2 regions of the Microbacterium pumilum genome follow, and region 2 is predicted to be linked to the other one. Evidence: predicted binding sites of a transcription regulator. Region 2 holds the regulator's gene; the other holds the start of a gene.
The links. The regulator LexA, encoded in region 2, represses DNA repair genes until DNA is damaged. The targets are predictions, from matches to a motif close to TCGAACANNTGTTCGA.
Positions count from the first base shown of each region.

Region 1 (11,116 bases), 820 kb from region 2:
TATGCCTACATCGATGGGGGAGAGGCCTACCTCGATGCCGTTCACATCCCCGAGTATTCGCAAGGGCACTGGACCAATCACGCGACGAAGCGTGTTCGCAAGCTGCTGCTGCACAAGGACGAGATCATCAAGATCTCGCATGCGGTATCGGCTGGTGGTTACACGCTCGTGCCGCTCAAGCTCTACTTCTCAGACGGTCGCGCCAAAGTCGAGATCGCGGTGGCCAAGGGTAAGCGTGAGTACGAGAAGCGGCAGACGATCCGCGAGCGCGAGGACAAGCGCGAGGCCGAGCGAGCGATGCGCTCCCGCAATCGCATGGGCGACTGACGGAATCCGAGGTCGGCGCCGTCAGAAGGGCGGCGGCTCGGGATCGGGCTCGAACCGAACGGCGGGCTCTGGCAGATCGGTGTAGATCCGACCGGTGGGGCTCGTCCATTCCAGGACGCCACCTTCGAGCTGGCGGACTCGCCAATGGCTGTTGTGCTTCAGAGTGTGGTGGCGCTTGCAGAGATGCGCGAGGTTGCAATGACTGGTGGCCCCGCCACGTGCGGCGTCGTGTGTGTGATCAATGTCACAGCGCCACACGGGCTGGCGACATCCGGGAAAACGACATCGCTCGTCGCGCGCACGAAGGAACCGGCTGAGCGATCTGCTCGCCCGGTAACGGTCCACCGCGAGGACACACCCGGTCACGGGCGAGGTCATCACGCGTTCCCATCCGGGCGCGTTGGCGAGAAGGCGACGGGCACTCTCCGGGTCGACGGGTCCGTAGCCCGCGAGCAGCGCCGGTTCGGTTCCGACCCCGGCCGCGGTGAGTACGGGAACCGTGATCTGTACGGTGGCACGGATCGCGTCGATCCCTTCGCCTTCGCTGCACGTCTCGGCGGTGCCGGCGAGTAGGAGATCGCAGACGATGTCGGCGCGCAGCTGATCCATCGTGCGGATGTCAGTGGCCGGCGCTTCGCTGGCACCGGTCGCGCTGGTCAGACCTGTGTCATCAGTGTCATTGCTCTCGCGGGTGTCATCGGTCCCGCCCATTGCCGCGGGCGCGCCGGTCTGACCAGGCGCACCAGTCCGACCGTGCTCGGTGCTTTTCGCAGGGCGCGCGGCGATCACCGAGTGAGCGTCCTGGGTGAGCCGATCGAAGATGCCGTGGGCGAGGACTGAGGGTATCGTCAGGTCGAGTTTCGACATGGCGTCGGCGAGGTCGATGAGCTGCACACTTCGCCGCGTGCGGGCCTCGACATGGCGCTCCTGGATGGTGCGCGGATTCAGCCTCGCCGCGAGCGTCTCTGCGACGGGCCGCAGTCGACCGGCGGTCATCGTCTCCGCGCGAGAGAGCGCTGCGCTGACGAACTCGGCACGTGCGACGGCGTCATCGATCGGGAAACCGACTTCATGGATAACCGAGACGTGAGCTCGCGATATCCGCGCCGCGGCGAGCGCGTCCACCACCCCAGAGAATCGAGCACACAGATCGGCTGCGTCATTGAGCTGACGTTGGATCGTGCGTTCGGACAAGCGGGCAGCTGTGGCAAGGTCGGCGATCATCGTCCGCGCGGGCATATCGGTCTTGACCGACTCGCGAGACGTCAGGCGCGACCGCTGCTGTTCCACGAGAGACGCGACGGCCGCAAGGGTTCTGATCTCGCGGGCGTCGATGACCGCCCTCTCGCTTCGGCATGCGACGAACTCGTCGACCAGCGAAGAAGTCGCCGCGCGGTCGCGCGCATCCTGGTCGGCGGGCTCGCATGGGAGGGGCGACGGATCGGGATTCGAAGACATGGTCTCGCTCGAGGCAGAAGGGTGAGTTGATGCGAGATCCCTTGAGCGCGGCATTCGCACCCGTTCTCATCCTCTGGCCGTGAAACTCGTCTTCAATAACTGTGTCTAGAATCTCTGTTCTTATGATCGCACAGTGTGTCGTCACATACAAGCACGCACTTCGTATGTTTGTTCTATGTCACATCGAACGGTCGCATCAGGTGGTGCTCCGTTACGCTGAACGCGCCCAGATGAGGCATCCCGCTTCGTGGCGCCATAGTCTGGCGGACATGCCATTCATCCAGATCTCCATTGCTGAAGGACGCACCGATGACCAGGTGCGCGACCTCGTCAAAGAACTCACCGAAGCCACTGTTCGCACGATCGGCTCGAAGCGCGAGGCCGTGCGCATCATCGTCACGCAGGTCTCCGGGACGCACTGGGCGAACGGCGGCGTGACGGTGGCCGACGAGAAGGCTGCGCAGGAGGCGGCTGCCTCGAACGAGAGCTGAGCCGAAGTCAGCGGGCGACGAATCTCGCCTCAACCGCTGCACTCACGAGAATGTCCTCCGGCTGCAGATCGACCGCCGGCACATCGCCCATCGAGTCGGTCGCAAACGAGGCCTTCGCCATGCGCAGCATGCCTTGTTCCGGTCGCGCGGGGTCGCTGTGGTTCAGCAATCCGACATCCGCGATCTCCAGCGGTGTCACCGATGCGAGGCCGATGGCGCCGGCATAAGCGGTGGCACGCTCGACGGCGACCTCGACGGCGTGCGAGGCGACATCCGCTTCGGTTGCCTTGGCTGTTGCGGGTGTGAGTCGCCATTCGATGTTGTCGACCTGGATGCCGTCGCGTTCGGCGACATCGCCCAGCCACCACGACAGGGCCGCGAAGTCGACGAACGTGGCCGTGATCTCCACCGAGGCATAGTGGACCAGCGCGAGCTGCTTGCCCTCGTTGTTCCAGGGACGGTTCGCCCACACGGCGACGCGCTGGCTCGACCACTCGGAGAGGACACCGCTCGCCTTGCGGGTCTCGAGGTCGTCGCGAATCGGGGCGGCGAGCGACGCCATCCGCTCGACGACTTCGCCGCGCTCGGGCCCCTCCGCGCGGACGGAGAGGTGTGCGACGGCTTGTTCAGGGGCGATCCGAGTCTCGTGCTCGCCTCGGACGGTGATGACAACTTCACTCATGCGCAGAGCCTACGCGGCGTATAGTGCGTCGAGAATGCCACCGGTCGCCCAACCTTGAACGCAAAGGCGTGATCATGACAAACCTCGCCAGCAGTCACGTACGCAGTGTCGCCCTTTCGTCGGTGCTCGTCGCTACCCTCCTGCTCGTCGGGCTCGCGTCGCCCGCTGTTGCCGCGCCGCAGAGGGCGGAATCGACGGCCGTGGGTGTCTCCTCGACAGGGTCGACGTCGTCGTCCGGACCGGACGGCCGGCACACAGGCGGTGCTGAAGACGCGACGGATCACGCGTTGTCGATCACCGAGGCGAGCCCGAGCGACCGCCGCAACGTCCAGGGCGATGCTGTTCTGGCCGTGAACGCCCCCATAGCGGGGACGGTGAAGGGCAGCGATGGACAGCCACTCTCCGGCGTGATCGTCTCGATCTGGTCGTCGGCGTGGGACGGTGTCACGGCCTGGGACTACCCGCTCACCTTTGTCGCATCCGTGGTGACGAGCGGGACCGGCACATTCACGCTGAGCGTCCCCGTGGGGTATTACACCTTGTTCTTCAATCCGGTCGACGACCCCGATTCCGCCTGGTCCTGGGTGGGCGGTCAGGCGGTTCCGGGCAAATATCCCACGCTGGTCAGCTCCGGGGGGTGGCAGGTGAACGCGTCGCTCGGCGCGTCGCACGCGATAAGCGGCTCTGTGACCGGCGGACCCACGAGCACACCGCTTTCGACACCGATGACCCTGTGGGCGTGCAACGATCGCGAGTCGAGCTTCTGGTGCTCGCCCAACTGGGAGATCAGCAGCGACCCCGGCGGGTACGGCTTCTGGCAGTTGCCGGCCGGGTATTACCTGCTCGAGGTGTCGGCGCCCGACTCGCGGTACAAGGGCGAGTGGTGGAACAACAAGCCAGATTACGGCGCGTCCGACTTCATCCAGGTCTCGAATGGAGTCGACACGTTCGCCGACATCAACCTGGCACGGCACGTACAGGTTCTGCCGGAACTCACCGTGAGCGGCACCGCGGCAGTAGGCAGGACTGTGTCGGTGACCGTGCCCACGAAGGTCTCCGGTGCGACCTACGTCTACGCCTGGTACTCCGACGGTGTCGCAATCGCGCCGAGTTCACCCGAGTCCACGTTCCTGCTCACCTCGGCGCAAGCGGGCACGCAGATCACGGCGCGTGTCAGGGTGAGCAAGCCCGGGTACGCGACGGTGACGAAGCTGACCGCGCAGACGTCGCGTGTCATCGCGAGCTCGGCGCCGACGATCACCGGCCGGGTGGCGGTCGGACGGGCGCTGACGGCGAATCCGAACGCATGGACTCCAGGCACGACGTTCACCTATCAGTGGTACGCGGACGGCGTCGGGATCCCGGGGGCGACGTCATCCACGTACATGCTCACGCCTGCCGAACGTGACAAGACGATCAAGGTCGGCGTGAAGGGGTGGAACCCGGGCTACACCACATACTTCCGAGGTTCGGGGCCGACTCTGAAGGTCGCGCAGGCGGCGAAGCCGACGATATCCGGTACGCCGAAGGTCGGGCAGAACCTGACCGCGGGGACCACCGGGTGGACTCCGGGCACGACGTTCGTGTACCACTGGTACGCAAACGGCGGTGCGATCGCTGGGGCGGCATCGAGCTCGCTCACCGTCGTGTCGGCATACGTCGGCAAGACGATCACGGTGAGGGTGGTGGGTTCGAAACCCGGCTACACCTCGTTCTCGCAGACATCGCTGCCCACCGCCGCCGTCGTCAGGTGAGTGCTCGGGGGCGCGAGTCGATGTAGACTGAAATGCTCGGATGCCGCGGCATCCGGTGATGGAAAACTCCACAGCGTGACAGCGGCCGCCTCGAAAGAGGACCACGGGGATGATCGGTTTCGACATCGCCTGCGATTCTGCGAGAAGCGGGCCGAGGATGCAGGGTTATCTCGTAAACGACCTCTGCAAAACCATAATTGCCGATGCAAATCGCAATGAGTTCGCCCTCGCTGCATAAGCGAGCCTGAACTCCGTGAGACCGTAGGCGTTCCCGCTACGGACCCTCGCGTCATCTAGGGGACTTGCTGCGTGACGGCGTCTGGACGTCACGCGGGACTCTTCCCAGGCTGGGCTCGTCGACTTAGGTGTCTGTGACAAAGGTCGGAGCCGAGCAGAACGCTTTCACAGACTGCGCCCGGAGAATGCGCAGATTTACAGCGATGGACGGGGGTTCGATTCCCCCCATCTCCACGAATGCCGCTGTCACGTCGATTTCGATGAAGGCCCGGAAGCTATGTGCTTCCGGGCCTTCATCGTGCGTGGAGTTCCGCGAGTGCGTCCGTCACCCGCCGCCGTAGAAGATCTGCTGGAGCGTCCCGTCAGGACTCAGCAGATGCAGCTCGAGGCTGATCGGGACCTCAGGGTCGAGGTAGCCGACTTGGTACGGCCACGCTCGCTGCCCGACATCCGACGTGGTTTGCGGGTAGAGCGCGAGTACGCCGCCGGCAGTCTGGACGTAGCCCTGCTCCCGCGACCGGATGACGCAATCCGTCGAGGACCGGCACTCTGCGAAGGTGTACTCATAGAGCCCGTCGGCCGTGAATCTGTAGGTCTCAGACAGAGTGTGTGAGCCGGTGCTGTCGAGCCAGTCATCCACACCCCACTCACCCACGAGCGCGGGATCCAGCGATTCGATGGCGGTCGGATGTGGGCTGGGCTCCGGCTCAGGCGGTGGGGGAACGGGCTGGCTGTCGGGCACGGGCTGAGGCAAGGGTGCCGGCGTCGGCGATACCGAGCATGCCGACAGCACGAGGATGAGCGAGAGCGCGAGCGGCGCGATCCGTCGCGCTGCGCGAGATGTCTTCATGATCCCCTCCTTTTGAGTTGAGGAGATCTCGGGTGCGGGCGCTGATACGCGCTCGGCTGTCCATAATGAAGGCGTGCAGCAGCGCATAGCACGGGTGACGTCAACCGCCGGCTCCGAGGTGGCGTACGCATCGATCGGCGCCGGTCGCCCACTGCTGTACGTCAGCGGATGGCTGAGCCATCTCGAGTTGAGCTGGGAGCTGCCGGAGGAGCGAGCGTTCTACGAGAGTCTGGCCGAGGGCGGGCTGCTCGTGCGATACGACCGGGCAGGATGCGGGCTGTCGGGGCCGTTGACCGGTCCGCCCTCGATGGCGCACGAATTGGACCAGCTCGCCGCGGTCGCGGAGAAGATGGGTCCTGAGCCCTTCGACCTGATGGGCACCTCGATGGGCGCGCTCGTCGCCGTGGCGTGGGCGGCCGCGCACCCCGGGACGGTCCGGCGACTGGTGCTCTACGGCGGGTGGGTATCCGGCGCCGAGATCTCGACGCCCGAGGTGCGTGACCACATCCTCGGCCTCGTCGAATCGCACTGGGGACTCGGGTCCGATGTGCTGACCGACATCTTCGCCCCCGACGCCCCTGCCGCAACCCGGGCTCGGCTCGCTCTCTACCAACGTGCGAGTTCGAGCGCCGCGACGGCCAGGGCGCTCCTGGCCCTGAGTTACGACCTCGACATCGGCGACCGGCTCGCGCAGGTGCGAGCACCGACGCTCGTGGTGCATCGCGCACAAGATCGGGCCGCACCCCTCGACCAGGCCGACGCACTTGCCACCGGCATCCACGATGCCCGACTCGTTGTCCTGCCAGGCCGTTCGCACCTGCCTTACGAGGGCGATGCTCAGGCGGTCGTCGCTCCGATCCGCCGCTTCCTCGGGCTGCGCGCCTCGCGACGTGGTGCCGGAGTCCTCACAGCGCGGCAGAGAGAGGTCGCCGCACTCGTCAGCGAGGGGTGCACGAACCGAGAGATCGCCGCACGACTGGGTATTGACGAACGGTCAGCCGAGGGACATGTCGAGCGGATCCGCCAGCGTCTCGGCATCCGCTCGCGTGCGCAGATCGCGGCGTGGTACACCGGCCAGCACGAGCGCTCGGGCCCGGTGAAGTGAGGTAGTTCTACGCCTGACTGAGTGGATGCGGTCTTGCATGCTGGGGTGATCCAATACGCGACACCATCGGAGACGACATGACCGAACCGACCACGATCGCCCCACTGGCCTCCGAGTTCGATCAGCACCCCCTGCGCGGTCGGTTCAATGCCGCATTCTTCGAGGCGATGGACTCGTACATTGAGCGCACGCTGCGTCCGCACAAGGAGAAGGTGTTCGCACGGCTCCCGCGTGATGTCGTCGAGATCGGACCGGGCGTCGGCGCGAACCTCCGCTATCTGCCGACAGGAGCGAGGCTCATCGCCATCGAGCCGAACCGGTACATGCATTCCCGGTTGCTGAGCGCCGCTGCCGACCGTGGCGTAACCGTCGACGTACGCGATCGGATGGCCGAGCAGACCGGCCTGCCCGATCACAGCGTCGACAGCGTGATCTCGTCGCTCGTGCTCTGCTCAGTGCAGGAGCCCGCGGCAGTGCTCGCCGAGATACGCCGCATCCTGCGCCCTGGCGGGACCTTCCGATTCGTCGAGCATGTCGCGGCCGAGAGCCGGACGCCGACCCGAGCTGCCCAGCGGATCCTTCGCCGCCCGTGGGCGTGGACCTTCGAAGGATGCTCGTGCGAGCGCGACCTGGAGCGTTCGATTCGGGATGCCGGCTTCGACACCGTCTCGGTCGAGCGATACCGGATCCACAGTCCTTTCCTGCCTTTCAACACGCAGATCGCGGGCATAGCCCGCGCGTAGCGGCGATGTCGGGCCGCGGCATCCGTCGTCGAGTCACCCGCCGGCCCACACCTCGCCGATGGAGATCTCCCTCTGGAGTACATTCGACGCTGCGCGGTGCCCCGAGTGCAGGGCTGCGGTGACCGTCGCAGGGTCCTCCGTCCAGGTTGCCTCGCCGGCGATGTGGAGCACCCCGCCGATGGGCGTCGCGAGATCATCGTGATCGGATGTCGTCGAGCCGACCTTCATGTACGCGTAGGCCCCGTGGGCGAAGGGATCGTCCTGCCAGTTGGTGATGTGCACGTGCGTCGGCTGTTCCACTCGGTCGCCGTAGAGCCGCCGCAGCTGCGTGAGCACCGACTCGACGACGAGGCTCTCGTCCCAGCCGAGTGTGTCGACGGCAGCAGGGCCGGCTGCGAAGGTCAGCAGTGTGGGCGTGCCGTGAAGCGCCGTGAGGTCATACCAGGAGTGCCACCAGCGGCTCTCCGGTCCCTGCTGACGGATGGCGTAGACCCCGTCATCCCAGAACCTCGTCGGGAATCGCAGGAACACCTTCTCGAACGCGTTCATCTTCAGTCGGCTCAGGGCACTCGCCACCGGTTCGGTCAGCGGAGGCTCGATGACGAAGTCATCGGACTGCAGCACGCCGACCGGCACCGTGACCACGACGTCAGCAGCCGCGAAGGCGCCATTGTCGGTCGTGACGCTGACCCCGCCGGCTGACCATTTCACCCTCGAGACCACGTGCTCCAGGCGCACATCCAGCCCCTCGGCGAGTTTCGCCGGCAACCGGTCATAGCCGTCCGGAAAGACCACCTCATCGCCGTCCACCACGTCGTCGTCGAGACCGTGCGCGGCGAGGTCTTCGATCCACGCGCCGTACTGCTCCTCCGAACGGTGCTCCATGTACTCGCGCATGCGCTGGGCGCGCTCGTCATCCCACCCCTGTGCGACGATCGCTGCCTCCGTGACGTCGCGGTAGGAGGCATCCGGATCCGAATGCGCGACCACGTCCAGCAGGGTGGCGTCGACGGCATGGATGTCATCGATGAAGCCCTGGGCAGCGGCGTCGGAGAGTCGCACTCCGTCCGGATCGTAATAGGCGATCGGACGACTGTCGGGCTGGTAGCCGCCGACCGTGAACTCCACGGTGCGCATGCCGAAGGCTTGGGCAGCGGCGTATACGGCGGAATCGTTGATGCCGTGGATCCAGGAGGCACCGAGGTCCGTGATGAGCCCGTCGGCGCGATCGGTGTGCACCCGGCCACCGACTCGGTCGCGGGCCTCCAGGACCACGACCGTACGGCCGGCCCGCTGCAGCAGCCGGGCAGCGGTCAGGCCGGAGACGCCGGCGCCGATCACGATTGTGTCGAACCGATCCATCGTGGGCTTCCCTCCCGGCGCGTTGCGCGCGCTCTTCGACGCTACCGAGGCCGTGCCGGTGACGCGAGGGGCTGCGAGCGCTGGTGCGCGCGTTTCGCGTCGCTCAGCGACTGCGGCGAGGATCGGGGTCGGAGCTCGGCAGGAAGTACTCACGCGCCAGCGGAGCGACCTCGAGCTTGCCGGCATCCGCCCTTGTCACCCATCGCAGCTCGGCGATCTCAGCGCTCACCAGAGGCCGCTGAGACCCGATGTCGACGTCGAACACATCGGCGACCACCAGGAACCCCGGCTCGTTCGCCGCGGCGGCGGTGAAGCGGCCGAGCCCTCGCAGCGCGGCAGCATCCACCAGGAGCCCGAGCTCTTCCTCCAGCTCGCGCGCGAGCGTCTCGGCAGGGGATTCGCCGGACTCGGGCTTGCCGCCGGGCTGCATGAACGCGGTCGTGCCGGCCTTCCGCACCAGCAGCAGCCCACCAGCGGCATCCGTGATCACCGCAGCCGAAACGTGGATCGAGTGAGGCTCGGGCGAGTGGGCGGACGGAGAGGTCACCGTCGCACGCTAACAGGTCCCGCCCATGCACCCCGACGTAGAATCGCGTGTGCCCGCTGAGACTCCGACCGCTCCCGAACCAATGCCGAGCGGCATCGACCCGGCTGACCTCGCGGCCACGCTGAGGGTGCTCAATGGGATGGCCGGACTCGATGAGACGCATCCCGACTTCGTCGCCGTGCGCCAGGCGACGGCGGGGATGTTCAAAGCCGTGAAGAAGGTCCGCCGCCGCGAGATCCGCGATGCGATCGCCCAGGCCGACCGCGAAGTGATCGCCGCTACGGCCACCGGAGCGGCCGACCGGATCGACGACGAGACGCGTGGCATCCCGATCAGCACTGCGACGACAGCACCGACCGCCGGAACGCTGATCAAGGCCCGCGATTGCTACATCTGCAAGAAGCCCTACACGGTGGTCGACGCGTTCTACCACCAGCTCTGCCCCGACTGTGCGGCGATGAGCCATGCCAAGCGGGATGCGCGTACCGACCTCACCGGCAAGCGCGCGCTGCTCACGGGCGGCCGCGCCAAGATCGGAATGTACATCGCGCTGCGGCTGCTGCGCGATGGTGCGCACACCACGATCACGACCCGGTTCCCTCGCGATGCCGTGCGTCGTTTCAGCAGCCTGTCCGATGCGTCCGAGTGGATCGACCGCCTGAAGATCGTCGGCATCGACCTGCGCGACCCCGCGCAGGTCATCGGACTCGCGGAGGACGTCGCGGCAGCGGGGACCCTCGACATCCTGATCAACAACGCGACGCAGACCGTCCGCCGCTCGCCCGGCGCATACCAGCCGCTCGTCGACGCCGAGCTGGCTCCGTTGCCGAACGGTCCGATGCCCGAACTCGTGACGTTCGGTCACACGAACGACCAGCACCCGCAGGCTCTCGAGCGCTCAGTGACCGCGCACCCCATCCTCGCCGCCGCGGCTTCGCGCGCGGACGAGCTGACGGAGCAGGCGATGGCCGCCGGATCCAGTTCGCTCGAACGACTCGCCGCCGGAACAGCGATCGATGCCGGCGGGCTGATCCCCGACATCCATCACACGAACTCGTGGACCCAGCGCGTCGACGAGGTCGACCCCCTCGAGATGCTCGAAGTGCAGCTGGCGAACACCACGGCGCCCTTCCTGCTGGTGTCGAAGCTGCGACCGTCGCTGGCGGCGAGCAGCGCGCGGCGCACCTACATCGTGAATGTCAGTGCGATGGAAGGCGTCTTCGGCCGCGGATACAAGGGGCCGGGGCACCCGCACACCAACATGGCCAAGGCGGCGGTCAACATGCTCACGCGCACGAGCGCGCGCGAGATGTTCGAGACCGACCGCATCCTCATGACCAGCGTGGACACCGGCTGGATCACCGACGAACGACCGCACCCGACGAAGGTGCGGCTTGCCGAGGAGGGGTTCCACGCTCCCCTCGACCTTGTCGACGGCGCTGCCCGTGTCTATGACCCGATCGTTCGGGGCGAGGCCGGCGAAGATGTGTTCGGGGTCTTCCTCAAGGACTACGCGCCGGGCGCATGGTAGACCTGCCTGCACCGGGCCATCGGGTGGTG
Region 1 covers NZ_BAAAOH010000001.1:3,232,017-3,243,132, reverse strand. The annotation lists gene smpB (SsrA-binding protein SmpB) at 1-327, shown strand, start outside; gene ABD188_RS14620 (HNH endonuclease signature motif containing protein) at 349-1,785, opposite strand; gene ABD188_RS14615 (tautomerase family protein) at 2,055-2,276, shown strand; gene ABD188_RS14610 (SIMPL domain-containing protein) at 2,284-2,958, opposite strand; gene ABD188_RS14605 (hypothetical protein) at 3,033-4,712, shown strand; RNA gene ssrA (transfer-messenger RNA) at 4,818-5,186, shown strand; gene ABD188_RS14595 (hypothetical protein) at 5,275-5,799, opposite strand; gene ABD188_RS14590 (alpha/beta fold hydrolase) at 5,873-6,904, shown strand; gene ABD188_RS14585 (class I SAM-dependent methyltransferase) at 6,982-7,647, shown strand; gene ABD188_RS14580 (flavin monoamine oxidase family protein) at 7,681-9,009, opposite strand; gene ABD188_RS14575 (NUDIX hydrolase) at 9,113-9,556, opposite strand; gene ABD188_RS14570 (SDR family NAD(P)-dependent oxidoreductase) at 9,582-11,087, shown strand; gene ABD188_RS14565 (putative acetyltransferase) at 11,081-11,116, shown strand, end outside.
Region 1: ABD188_RS14620 (HNH endonuclease signature motif containing protein) is a predicted target of LexA. The motif match lies at 1,946-1,961, and genes of this name have one in related genera.

Region 2 (11,116 bases):
TTCACGTCCCGCGCGGGCGGGAGTCGGTGTCCCGCGGTGCGGGAGAATGTGGGGGCCTAGTCGTCGGAGTCGTCGTCGACGACATCCGTCGACACCGAGCTGTCCGCGGCGGAGCCGACGCGGGCTGATCGCGCGGCTTCCTTGTTGGCGGCACGCTGGGCGTTCTGCTCGGTCTTGACCTCGGACTTGTTCTTGTGCGGGGCGATCACCATGACCATGTTGCGACCGTCGATCGTGGGATTCGATTCGACGGTGCCGAACTCGGCGACGTCCTCGGCGAACTTGCGGAGGAGGCGCACACCCTGCTCGGGACGCGACTGCTCGCGGCCTCGGAACAGGATCATGGCTTTGACCTTGTCGCCGGACTGCAGGAAGCCTTCGGCACGCTTGAGCTTGGTGGTGTAGTCGTGCGCCTCGATCTTCAGTCGGAAACGGACCTCCTTGAGGACCGTGTTCGCCTGGTTGCGTCGCGCTTCCTTCGCCTTCTGTGCGGCTTCGTACTTGTACTTCCCGTAGTCCATGATCTTGACCACGGGAGGCTTCGAGTTGGGAGCCACCTCGACCAGATCGAGATCGGCTTCCTGAGCCAGGCGCAGCGCCACCTCGATGCGGACGACGCCGACCTGCTCTCCTGCGGGACCCACGAGGCGGACCTCGGGGACGCGGATGCGGTCATTGGTGCGGGGATCGCTGATGCGGAACTCCTCTTTCGTGCGGGATGTCGGCCACCGCGACACAGGGTGTGTCGCGGGCGGAAGAGACGCATGCCACCCGGCACGACGCGGGAGCGCCGGCTCTTGCACCCTGATTCCATTGCTGGCTACCCCGTCCGAAGCGCGGACGGGGCGGAGTGCGTGACCCGGTAGCCTTGAGCGGCAAGCGCGGGTGGGATGTGATCCTCTTTCGATTCCAGAGCAGAACGCTCCGGAGCCCGCCAAAGTCTAGCAGAGAGTGGCACGTGGACACGATTCGGGACGCCGACGGCGACCTCACGGCAGCAGAGACGACTCCGGATGCCGCGCGCCAGGCCCGGTGGGAAGAGCGCGAGCGGGCCGCCGCGGCTGCGACGCGCGACATCGCCGACGTGCCGGCTGTCGAGGTCATCACGACCGCGGCCGTGCACCTGATGAGCGCCGCGGCCGTCAAGGTCGGACTCGCCGACGACCCGACCACGCAGACCGACCTCGACGAGGCTCGGAAGCTCATCAACGCTCTGGCCGGCCTCATCACCGCGGGGGCGCCCGAGATCAGCGACATGCACGCGCGGTCCCTTCGCGACGGGCTGCGCTCGCTGCAGCTCGCGTTTCGCGAGGCATCCGTCATCCCCGATCCCATCGGCAAGGGGCCGGGCGAGAAGTGGACCGGCCCGGTCAACTGACCTGCAGAGGTCGCTGATCCTGTCGAAGCGCCGGCGATCCTTGGACACGCTCCGGTGCCGAGTTCAGGCGAGCTCGCCAGTTCAGGGCGATGCGTGCGCCGACTGGCCTGATGCCGGCACATCGGCTGATCTCGTGGCGGGTCAGTCGCCGCGGACGAGCTTGACGGTAAGGGAGTCGACCAGCACCGCGATGCGATCGTCAGCGGCCCAGCGCCGCGCAAGGCGGCCGAGCACGGCATCCAACTCGGCCTGCTCGAGGCCTTGGATGAGCTCGAGTCGGACGATGAGCTCGGGACCGCGCAGCCGCCCGGTGGGATCCCCCGACTCGAGAGTGAGATCGAGGATGGCGAGCTCGCCCCCGATACTGCTGTGCATCGCGGCGAAGACCTCCGGCGATGCGTGGCTCGGCTCCCACGGCTGGCCTTGAGCGATCGCCCAGACGGCCGGGCGACGGATGACGAACTCGGTGTCCGAGCCCGGGTCGACCACGATGAGGTCGGTGTCGTCGGCCGACGCGGCCAGCGCCGTGCGAACGCCGTCTGCCGGCACCGGGCGGGCGACCGCATCCCAGCGCTTCATCGACGCAACCGAGGTGAACACCGGCAGTACGGAGCGCCCGTCCGGCGCGGCGACCGTGACGATCGACAGCTCCTGGGTCTTGTCGACCGAGAGCCCGTGCGGTTCGACGGGCTCACCGACCGATTCAGGGGCATCGCCCTTCTCCGCCACCAGCGGTATCAGCAGCCGCGCCGTGCGGTACGCCTCGATGACCTCCACCTGGACGGCCGCCCCGTCGCGAGGAGCGCTCAGCGCAGCGATCAGCCGCGCATCCGCCGTGCCGTCATCTCCCGCGTGGGAATTCGGCTCGAAGCTGCGCCCCTCCCACGGGACTCCTGCGGAGTCGCCGTGCGCGTGCGGATCAGTGGCCGGCGACATCCAACGCCTCGGCGAGCGTGAACGCGCCCGAATAGAGCGCTTTGCCCACGATCGCGCCTTCGATGCCGATGGGCACGAGTTCGCGGAGCGCCTCGATGTCGTCGAGGCTCGACACGCCGCCCGAGGCGACGACGGGCTTCGTCGTCCGTGAGGCGACCTCGCGCAGCAGGTCGAGGTTCGGACCCCGAAGGGTGCCGTCCTTCGTCACGTCGGTCACGACGTAGCGACTGCAGCCGGCCGATTCGAGGCGCTCGAGGACGGTCCACAGGTCGCCGCCCTCTTCGGTCCACCCGCGCGCTGCGAGTGTCGTGCCGCGCACGTCAAGACCCACCGCGATCACGTCGCCGTACCGACCGATGACATCGGCAGCCCACTCGGGGTTCTCGAGGGCAGCGGTGCCGAGGTTGATGCGTGCGGCGCCGCTCTCGAGCGCGGCCTCCAGCGAGCGATCGTCGCGGATACCGCCCGAGACCTCGACCTGCACACCGCGCACCTGCTTGATCACCTTGCGCAGAACGCCGGCGTTGCTGCCGCGGCCGAACGCGGCGTCGAGGTCGACCAGGTGGATCCACTCGGCTCCGGCACGCGCGAAGTCGAGTGCCGCATCGATCGGGTCCCCGTAATTCGTCTCGGTGCCTGCCTCGCCCTGGGTCAGGCGGACGGCCTTGCCGCCCGCGACATCGACAGCGGGCAGCAGGATCAGTTCCGGCATTGACGCGAAATCGTTCATGGCTCCTCATGCCGAGATATCACAGGAGCACACGCTCCGGCAGATGGCACGAGTTCAGAGAGTAGCCCTGCCCAGCCCATCGATCCAATTCGCGAGCAGCCGGATGCCGGCATCCCCGGACTTCTCGGGGTGGAATTGCGTGGCCGAAAGAGGGCCGTTCTCGACCGCCGCGAGGAACGGCCGGCCGTAGTCGCACCATGTCAGGACGGGTTCGGGGAATGGCGGCACCACGTCGAGGAGCCACTTCTGGGCGCCGAACGAGTGGACGAAGTAGAACCGCTCGTCCTCGATCCCCCGGAAGAGCCTGGAACCGGTGCCCGCCTCGACCGTGTTCCATCCCATGTGCGGCAGGACGGGTGCATCCAGTTCCGTCACGACCCCGGGCCACTCTCCGAGGCCCTCGGTGTCGACGCCGCGCTCGACACCCCGCTCGAACAGCACCTGCATGCCCACGCAGATGCCGAGCACCGGCCGCCCGCCTGCGAGGCGGCGCTCGATGAGCTGATCGCCGCGACTCGCCCGGAGCGCCTCCATCACGGCATGGAACGCCCCGACGCCCGGCACCACGAGACCGTCGGCTTCGAGCACGAGCGCCCGGTCGGACGTGAGCTTCGCATCAGCGCCGGCCGCAGCCAGCGCCTTGACGGCGGAGTGGACGTTGCCCGAGCCGTAGTCGAGCACTGCCACGAGTGGGCGGGAGCTCACAGAGCGCCCTTCGTGCTCGGGACTCCCTCGACGAGAGGGTCGAGCGCCTTGGCCTGCCGAAACGCGCGCGCGAACGCCTTGTACTCGGCCTCGGCGATGTGGTGCGGATCACGGCCCGACAGCACGCGCACGTGCACGGTGAGCGCGCCGTTGAACACGATCGCCTCGAACGTGTGTCGCACGAGCGATCCGGTGAAGTGGCCACCGATCAGGTGGTGCTCGAAGCCGGCGGGCTCGCCGGAGTGGACGAGGTACGGGCGCCCGCTGACGTCGACGACCGCCTGCGCCAGCGCCTCGTCCAGCGGGACGAGCGCGTCGCCGTACCGCGAGATGCCGGCCTTGTCGCCGAGTGCCTCGCGGATCGCCTGCCCGAGGACGATCGCGACATCCTCGACGGTGTGATGGGCATCGATGTCGGTGTCGCCGGATGCGCGGACCGTCAGATCGGTCAGCGAGTGCTTCGCGAACGCCGTGAGGAGATGATCGTAGAACGGCACGGTGGTGTCGATGTGGCTGCGGCCGGAACCGTCGAGATCGAGGTCGAGTTCGACGGTGGATTCGCTCGTTGCGCGGCGGGCCGACGCGGTGCGAGCGGCGGAACGGGTCATGATCGCGAGTCTATCGAGGCGAGTGCGTCGAGGAACGCCGTCGTCTCGCCCTCGGTGCCGGCCGTCACGCGGAGGTGGTGAGGGATGCCCACGTCGCGGATGAGAACGCCGCGGTCGTAGAGGCCCTTCCAGGTGGCTCGGGGGTCGTCGACTCCGCCGAACAGCACGAAGTTGGTCGACGAGTCATGCGGCTCGTATCCGAGCGCGGGAAGCGTCGCCGCGATGCGATCGCGCTGAGCGACGATCTCGTCCACCGCGCGCAGCATCGTCGGCGCGTGGCGGAGCGCCGCGCTCGCCGCCGCCTGGGTGAGGACGCTGAGGTGGTACGGCAGACGGACGAGACGCAACGCGTCGATCACCGCGGGGTCCGCGGCGAGATACCCGACGCGGGCGCCGGCGAACGCGAACGCCTTGCTCATGGTGCGCGAGACGATCAGCCTTTCGCGACCGGGCAGGAGTGCCAGCGCCGACGGCTCGGAACGCGGTGCGAACTCCTGATACGCCTCGTCCACGACCACGATGCCGCGCGCCGCCTGGTAGACCGCCTCGATGACGTCGAGGGGCATCGGCGTACCGGTGGGATTGTTCGGAGCGCACAGGAAGACGACATCGGGATCGGCGGCATCGACCTGGGACGCCGCGCTCTCGGCATCCACCGTGAAATCGTGCGACCGCGTGCCCGCCGTCCACGTCGCACCGGTGCCGCGCGTGAGCAGCGGGTACATCGAGTACGTCGGAGCGAAGCCGAATGCGGTGCGGCCCGGACCGCCGAACGCCTGCAGGACGTGCTGGAGAACCTCGTTCGAGCCGTTCGCCGCCCAGATCTGGTCGGGTGTCAGGCCGTACCCCAGGTACTCCGCAAAACCTTCGCGTAACGCGGTGAACTCCCGATCGGGGTAGCGATTCACGTCCCGCAGCGCGAGAGCGATCGAATCCAGGATGTCGTCCGCGACCTCTCCGGGAAACGGATGCGTGTTCTCGTTGACGTTGAGAGCCACCGGCAGGGCGGCCTGCGGCGCACCGTACGGAGTCTGGCCGCGCAGATCGTCGCGGAGGGGCAGATCATCGAGGCGAGCAGTCACCCCGCCCATGCTACGGCCGAACCGTCACCGACCCGATGTGTACTCCGCTGGGATGGCGAGCCGCTGGCCGGCGGAGATCGAGACTCCGTCCAGTGCGTTGAGTCGCACGATCGCGTCGATCACGTCTCTCGGATCGGCGGTCGGGGCGACTTCTTCGGCGATCGACCACAGGGACTCGCCCGACGAGACCACGACGGTGCTGAAGGTATCGGCCGGAGCTCCGGCGTCGCGTGACGCCAGCGCCGCGCCGCCGCTCATCACCGCGATGCCGAGTGCGATCGCGGCGGGGAGGGCTGCCGTCGCCACGAGCACGCGTCGACCTCGCACCGTGAGGCGAAGGCGCGTTGCCGGCAGGCGGGTGGTGCCGGATGCGGTGATGCTGATGGCGGTCATGTGATCCTCCTGCGGGTGGGGAGAGATTCGCATCCGCCCCTCGGCCGGGAGCGGCGGATACGAATCTCTCTTCCGAACTTATCTTCGATGTTCTAGAGTGTCAACTACGGGTGCGGATGCCGATTCCTCGAACGCGACACGCGGTCAGCTTCGCCGGGAGACGCGTTCGAACCGGATACGGTTTCGATACCGACACCCCACCACGGGCCTCCGACATTCGAAGACCAATGCCCCCACGCGGGAGACAGGAGCTGGATCATGAGCGAGGTAAGCGGCCGAGAAAAGCCCCAGACCCGGCGACGCAAGAGCCTGAGCGACAAGCAGCTCGCGATCCTCGAGGTGATCCAGCGTTCCATCGCCAGGCACGGCTATCCGCCGAGCATGAGAGAGATCGGCGATGCCGTGGGCTTGAAGTCGCTGTCGAGCGTCACGCACCAGCTCAACCAGCTCGAGCTGAGCGGCTACCTCCGACGCGACGCCGGCAAGACGCGCGCCATGGAGGTGCTCATCGACCTGCCGGGCGCCGCGACCGAGAACCCCGCGGACAGCGGTCCCTCGGTCGGCGACGCGGCGATGGTGCCGCTCGTCGGTCGGATCGCGGCCGGCGTGCCCATCACGGCGGAGCAGCAGGTCGAGGAGATCTTCCCGCTCCCCCGTCAGCTCGTGGGCAAGGGAGACCTGTTCATGCTGAAGGTCTCGGGCGAGTCGATGATCGACGCCGCGATCTGCGACGGCGACTGGGTGGTCATCCGTTCCCAGTCCACCGCGAACAACGGCGACATCGTCGCCGCGATGCTCGACGGGGAGGCCACGGTCAAGACCTTCCGCCAGAGGGATGGCCACACCTGGCTGCTCCCCCGCAACTCGGCATTCGAGCCGATCCTCGGCGACGAAGCCGTCGTGCTCGGCAAAGTCGTCGCGGTGCTGCGCGCGGTCTGACGGCACCGGGCCCGGGCGGAGGGGCGCTGCGCCCGTTCCGAGCCGCAGGTCAGCACTTCTCGCCCGCCGAGGGTGATGCCATCCCCGCGTGGTAGGTCACAATGAGTGACATCCCGCCATGAGGAGGCGTCATGAGTGAGCCAGACACCGTCGACCTGCAGGCCGAACTCGACGCGCTCCGCGCGGAGAATGACGCGTTGCGGCTACGCGCCGAGGTGAACGAGGATGAGGTCGCACCGGCCTCGAGCAGTCGCAGCGGCTGGTGGCGCGCGCTCCTGTCCGCGGTCCTCATCATCGTCGCGACGATCCTCGTTCCGGTGTCGATCATCGGCGCCTGGGCTCGCGTGCAGCTGGTCGATGAGGATGCGTTCGTCGCGACCCTCGCCCCGCTGGTGGACGACCCCGCGGTGCAGGACATGATCATCGACGAGTCGATGGAGGCCATCAACGCCCAGGTCGACTTCGCCGAGATCACCTCGAACGTGTTCGACGGGATCGCCTCCCTCGGCCTGCCGCCACGCGCGGCAGACGCGCTCACGCTCCTCGAGGCGCCCGCTGCGAACGGGCTGCAGAGCCTCGTGACCACCACCGTGACGCGCGTGGTCGAGTCCGACGCCTTCTCGGAGGTCTGGGCCACTGCGACCCGTGCCGCCCATCGAGCTCTGGTGGGCGCGGCCACCTCGGACGGCGGTGGACTGGTCGTCCGGACGGACGATGGCGTCGGCATCCAGCTGGGCGCTGTCGTCGAGCGGGTCAAGCAGAATCTCATCGATCGCGGCCTCGGCGCAGCCCAGCTGATCCCGACCATCGACAAGGTCGTGATCCTGGGTGACGGCCAGAACCTGGCCGCGATCCGCACGGGCTATGCGCTCGCGACGACGCTCGGCTACTGGCTGCCGTTCATCACCCTCGGGCTGTTCGCGCTCGGCATCCTGATCGCCCGCCGTCGCAGCGTGGCCGTCATGGGCACGGGCATCGGATTCGTGATCGGCGCAGGGGCCCTCGCCACCTCGCTCGGGGTCGGCGCGACGTTCGTCGGCATAGCCGCGGGCTCGCTCGGCCTCTCACCGGACGCCCTCAATGTCATCTACGAACAGCTGGTCGGCAACATCACGCAGACGGCCGTCGTCCTCGTGTTCCTGGGAATCTTCATCGCGGTCCTGGGCTGGGCGATGGGCAGGTCGCGTCCTGCCCAGGGATTCCGCCGCGCGATCCGCAGCATGAACTCATCCGCGCGCCGTCAGCTGGCAGGGCGCGGACTCAACACCGGCTCGTTCGGCGTGTGGCTCGGACGGCAGCGCATTCTGGTGCGAACGATCATCGCGATCCTGGCGGTGCTCTGGTTGTTCGCGCTGCGCCCGCTGTCGATCGGCGACATCCTGCTCGTCGTGGTGGTCTCGTTCGGCGTGGCATGGATCCTCGAACTTCTGCAGCGTCGTCCCGAGGAGGTCACCGCGACGGTCGACATCGACGATGTCGAGGTCGTCGTCGCGGAGGATGTCGTGGTCACGGACGAAGCACCCGACGCCGACGACAGCCCCACACTCGTGTTCTCGGCAGCCGATGCGCCGACGACAGCGGCCGCGCCCGCTGTGGACGCGGCCGCTCGCCCGAACGGAGACTCGCCTACACGCTGATCCTGGTGCGCTCGCGGACCAGTCGGGTCGCCTCGATGATGTTCGCGAGCGAGGTCACGGTCTCGCGGTAGCCGCGTGTCTTCAGGCCGCAGTCGGGGTTGATCCACACGCGCCGCTCGGGGATCTCGGCGATGGCGCGCTCGATGAGCGACGTGATCTCGCTGACCGACGGCACGCGAGGCGAGTGGATGTCGTAGACGCCCGGACCGATGCCGTGGTCGAAGCCGGACTCCGCGATGTCGGCGACGATCTCCATGCGGCTGCGCGCAGCCTCGATGGAGGTGACGTCGGCGTCGAGGCCGCGGATGGCGTCGATCACCTCGCCGAACTCCGAGTAGCAGAGGTGCGTGTGCACCTGTGTGGCCGTGGCGGCTCCCGCGGTGGCGAGCCGGAAGGATCCCACCGACCAGTCGAGATACGCCGCTTGATCGCCCCGCTTGAGCGGAAGAAGCTCGCGAAGCGCCGGCTCGTCGACCTGGATGATCCGGATGCCGGCGGTCTCGAGGTCGGCGACCTCGTCACGCAGCGCGAGCGCCACCTGGTCGGCCGTCGTTCCGAGCGGCTGGTCGTCGCGCACGAACGACCACGCGAGGATCGTGACCGGGCCGGTCAGCATGCCCTTCACCGGCTTCTCGGTCAGCGCCTGCGCGAAGCGGCTCCAGTCGACCGTGATCGGAGACGGCCGTGACACATCGCCCCACAGAATGGACGGCCGCGTCGCACGGGATCCGTACGACTGAACCCACCCGTTCCGGGTCACGGCGAATCCGTCGAGATTCTCGGCGAAGTACTGCACCATGTCGTTGCGCTCCGGCTCGCCGTGCACCAGAACGTCGAGACCCAGCTCCTCCTGCAGTCCGATGACGGCCGTGATCTCGAACCGGATGAGGTCTTCGTACTCGAGGGTCGACAGCTCCCCTCGGTCATGGCGCGCGCGGGTCCGCCGGATCTCGTCGGTCTGCGGGAACGATCCGATCGTGGTGGTCGGGAGGAACGGCAGGTCGAGTGAATCCTCCTGCGCCGCCGCACGCTCGTCGTACGAGGACCTGGTGCGATCCGAAGCCGACAGCCGCTCCGCGCGGGCGCGCACGGCGCCGTCGAAGACGCCCGGTGCGGCGGCGCGATCCGCGAGGGCCGCCGTCGCTGCTGCGAGCTCGTCATCGATGGTCGCGCGGCCGCTGCGCAGGCCGAGGCCCAGGGTGGTCACCTGGCCCACCTTCTGATCGGCGAACGCCAGCCAGGAGCGCAGGCGCGAGTCGAGGTCGGGCTCGTCGGCGACGTCGTGCGGAACATGCTGCAGCGACGTCGAGGTGCCTGCCGCGACCGCACCCGCACCGAGCGACTCGAGCGCCTCGAGCTTGTGCCACGCCCCCGCGAGGTCGCCGCGCCAGATGTTGCGGCCGTCCACGACTCCCCCGACGATGGTTTTGCCGTCGAGCCCCGCGGCGCGCGCCGGCGCACTGCCGCGTGTCAGGTCGATGGCGATCGCGTCGATCGGCGCCGCGGCCAGCACTTCCCACGCACGTCCGTCGAGCTGCGCGTAGCCGGCGGCGACGAGCACCGCGGGTCGATGGGCGGCCTCGCCCAGCACCGCATAAGCCCGCTCCGCGGCACGGGCAAGCGCCGCCCCGTCGACCGCGAGGCTCTCGCTCACGAGCGCGGGCTCGTCGAGCTGCACCCACTCGGCGCCGGCATCGCGCAGTGCCGCGAGAAGCTCGACGTACACCGGCAGCACGTCGTCCAGACGGCTCAGCGGATCGAATCCGGCGGGCGCGGCATCCGTCGCCTTCGCGAGGGCGAGCAGCGTCACTGGACCCACGACGACGGGGCGAACGGTGAAGCCGTCCGCCCTCGCCTCGGCGACCTGGCGCACGAGCCGGTCACTCGACAGCGAGAACACCGTCTCGGGGCCGATCTCGGGAACGAGGTAGTGGTAGTTGGTGTCGAACCACTTCGTCATCTCGAGCGGCAGGCTGTCGCCCTCACCGCGGGCCGCAGTGAAGTACGCGGCGAGCCCGATCGTGCCGTCCGCGGCGCGGAGGCCGGAGAATCGCTCCGGCAGCACGCCTACCGTGACCGCGGCATCGAGCACCTGGTCGTAGTACGAGAACGACTCGGGGATCGACGAGTCCGTGCGCCCGAGACCCAGCGCGGCGAGGCGCTCGCGGGTCGTGCGGCGCAGCTCAGCCGCCACGCGCTCGAGCGTCGGCTCGTCGGTGGCGCCGGTCCAATGCGCCTCGACAGCTCGCTTGAGTTCGCGGCGACGCCCTATGCGGGGGTAGCCGAGGATCGTGGCGTGAGGGAATGCGGGGCGGGGTTCGGTCATCGTACGGCCTCCTTCTGGATGGTGTGGCTGAGGACATCGGCGTCGCGGAGCACCGCGAGCACCGTTCGGTGGTCGTTGAACGCGTAGAGGTGCACGCCGGGGGCGCCGCCGGCGACGACCTCGCGGGCGAGGTCTGCGGCGTACGCGACGCCGACGTCGTGCTGCCCCTCGGGCGTCGGCTCGACCTCGAGCGCGATCGCGAGCTCGGCGGGCAGCTCCTCACCACTCAACTCGAGCACGCGGCAGAGGCGGGAGCGCGATGTGATGGGCATGATGCCCGGCAGGATCGGAATCCTGACACCGGCCTCACGCGAGCGGCCGACGAACGAGAGGTAGTCGTCGGAGTGGAAGAAGACCTGCGTGATCGCGAGCGTCGCACCGG
Region 2 covers NZ_BAAAOH010000001.1:2,413,693-2,424,808, reverse strand. The annotation lists gene infC (translation initiation factor IF-3) at 57-737, opposite strand; gene ABD188_RS10645 (DUF1844 domain-containing protein) at 959-1,378, shown strand; gene ABD188_RS10640 (SseB family protein) at 1,520-2,314, opposite strand; gene priA (bifunctional 1-(5-phosphoribosyl)-5-((5-phosphoribosylamino)methylideneamino)imidazole-4-carboxamide isomerase/phosphoribosylanthranilate isomerase PriA) at 2,298-3,044, opposite strand; gene hisH (imidazole glycerol phosphate synthase subunit HisH) at 3,099-3,749, opposite strand; gene hisB (imidazoleglycerol-phosphate dehydratase HisB) at 3,746-4,357, opposite strand; gene ABD188_RS10620 (histidinol-phosphate transaminase) at 4,354-5,448, opposite strand; gene ABD188_RS10615 (LysM peptidoglycan-binding domain-containing protein) at 5,464-5,832, opposite strand; gene lexA (transcriptional repressor LexA) at 6,091-6,771, shown strand; gene ABD188_RS10605 (hypothetical protein) at 6,903-8,408, shown strand; gene metE (5-methyltetrahydropteroyltriglutamate--homocysteine S-methyltransferase) at 8,398-10,734, opposite strand; gene ABD188_RS10595 (methylenetetrahydrofolate reductase) at 10,731-11,116, opposite strand, start outside.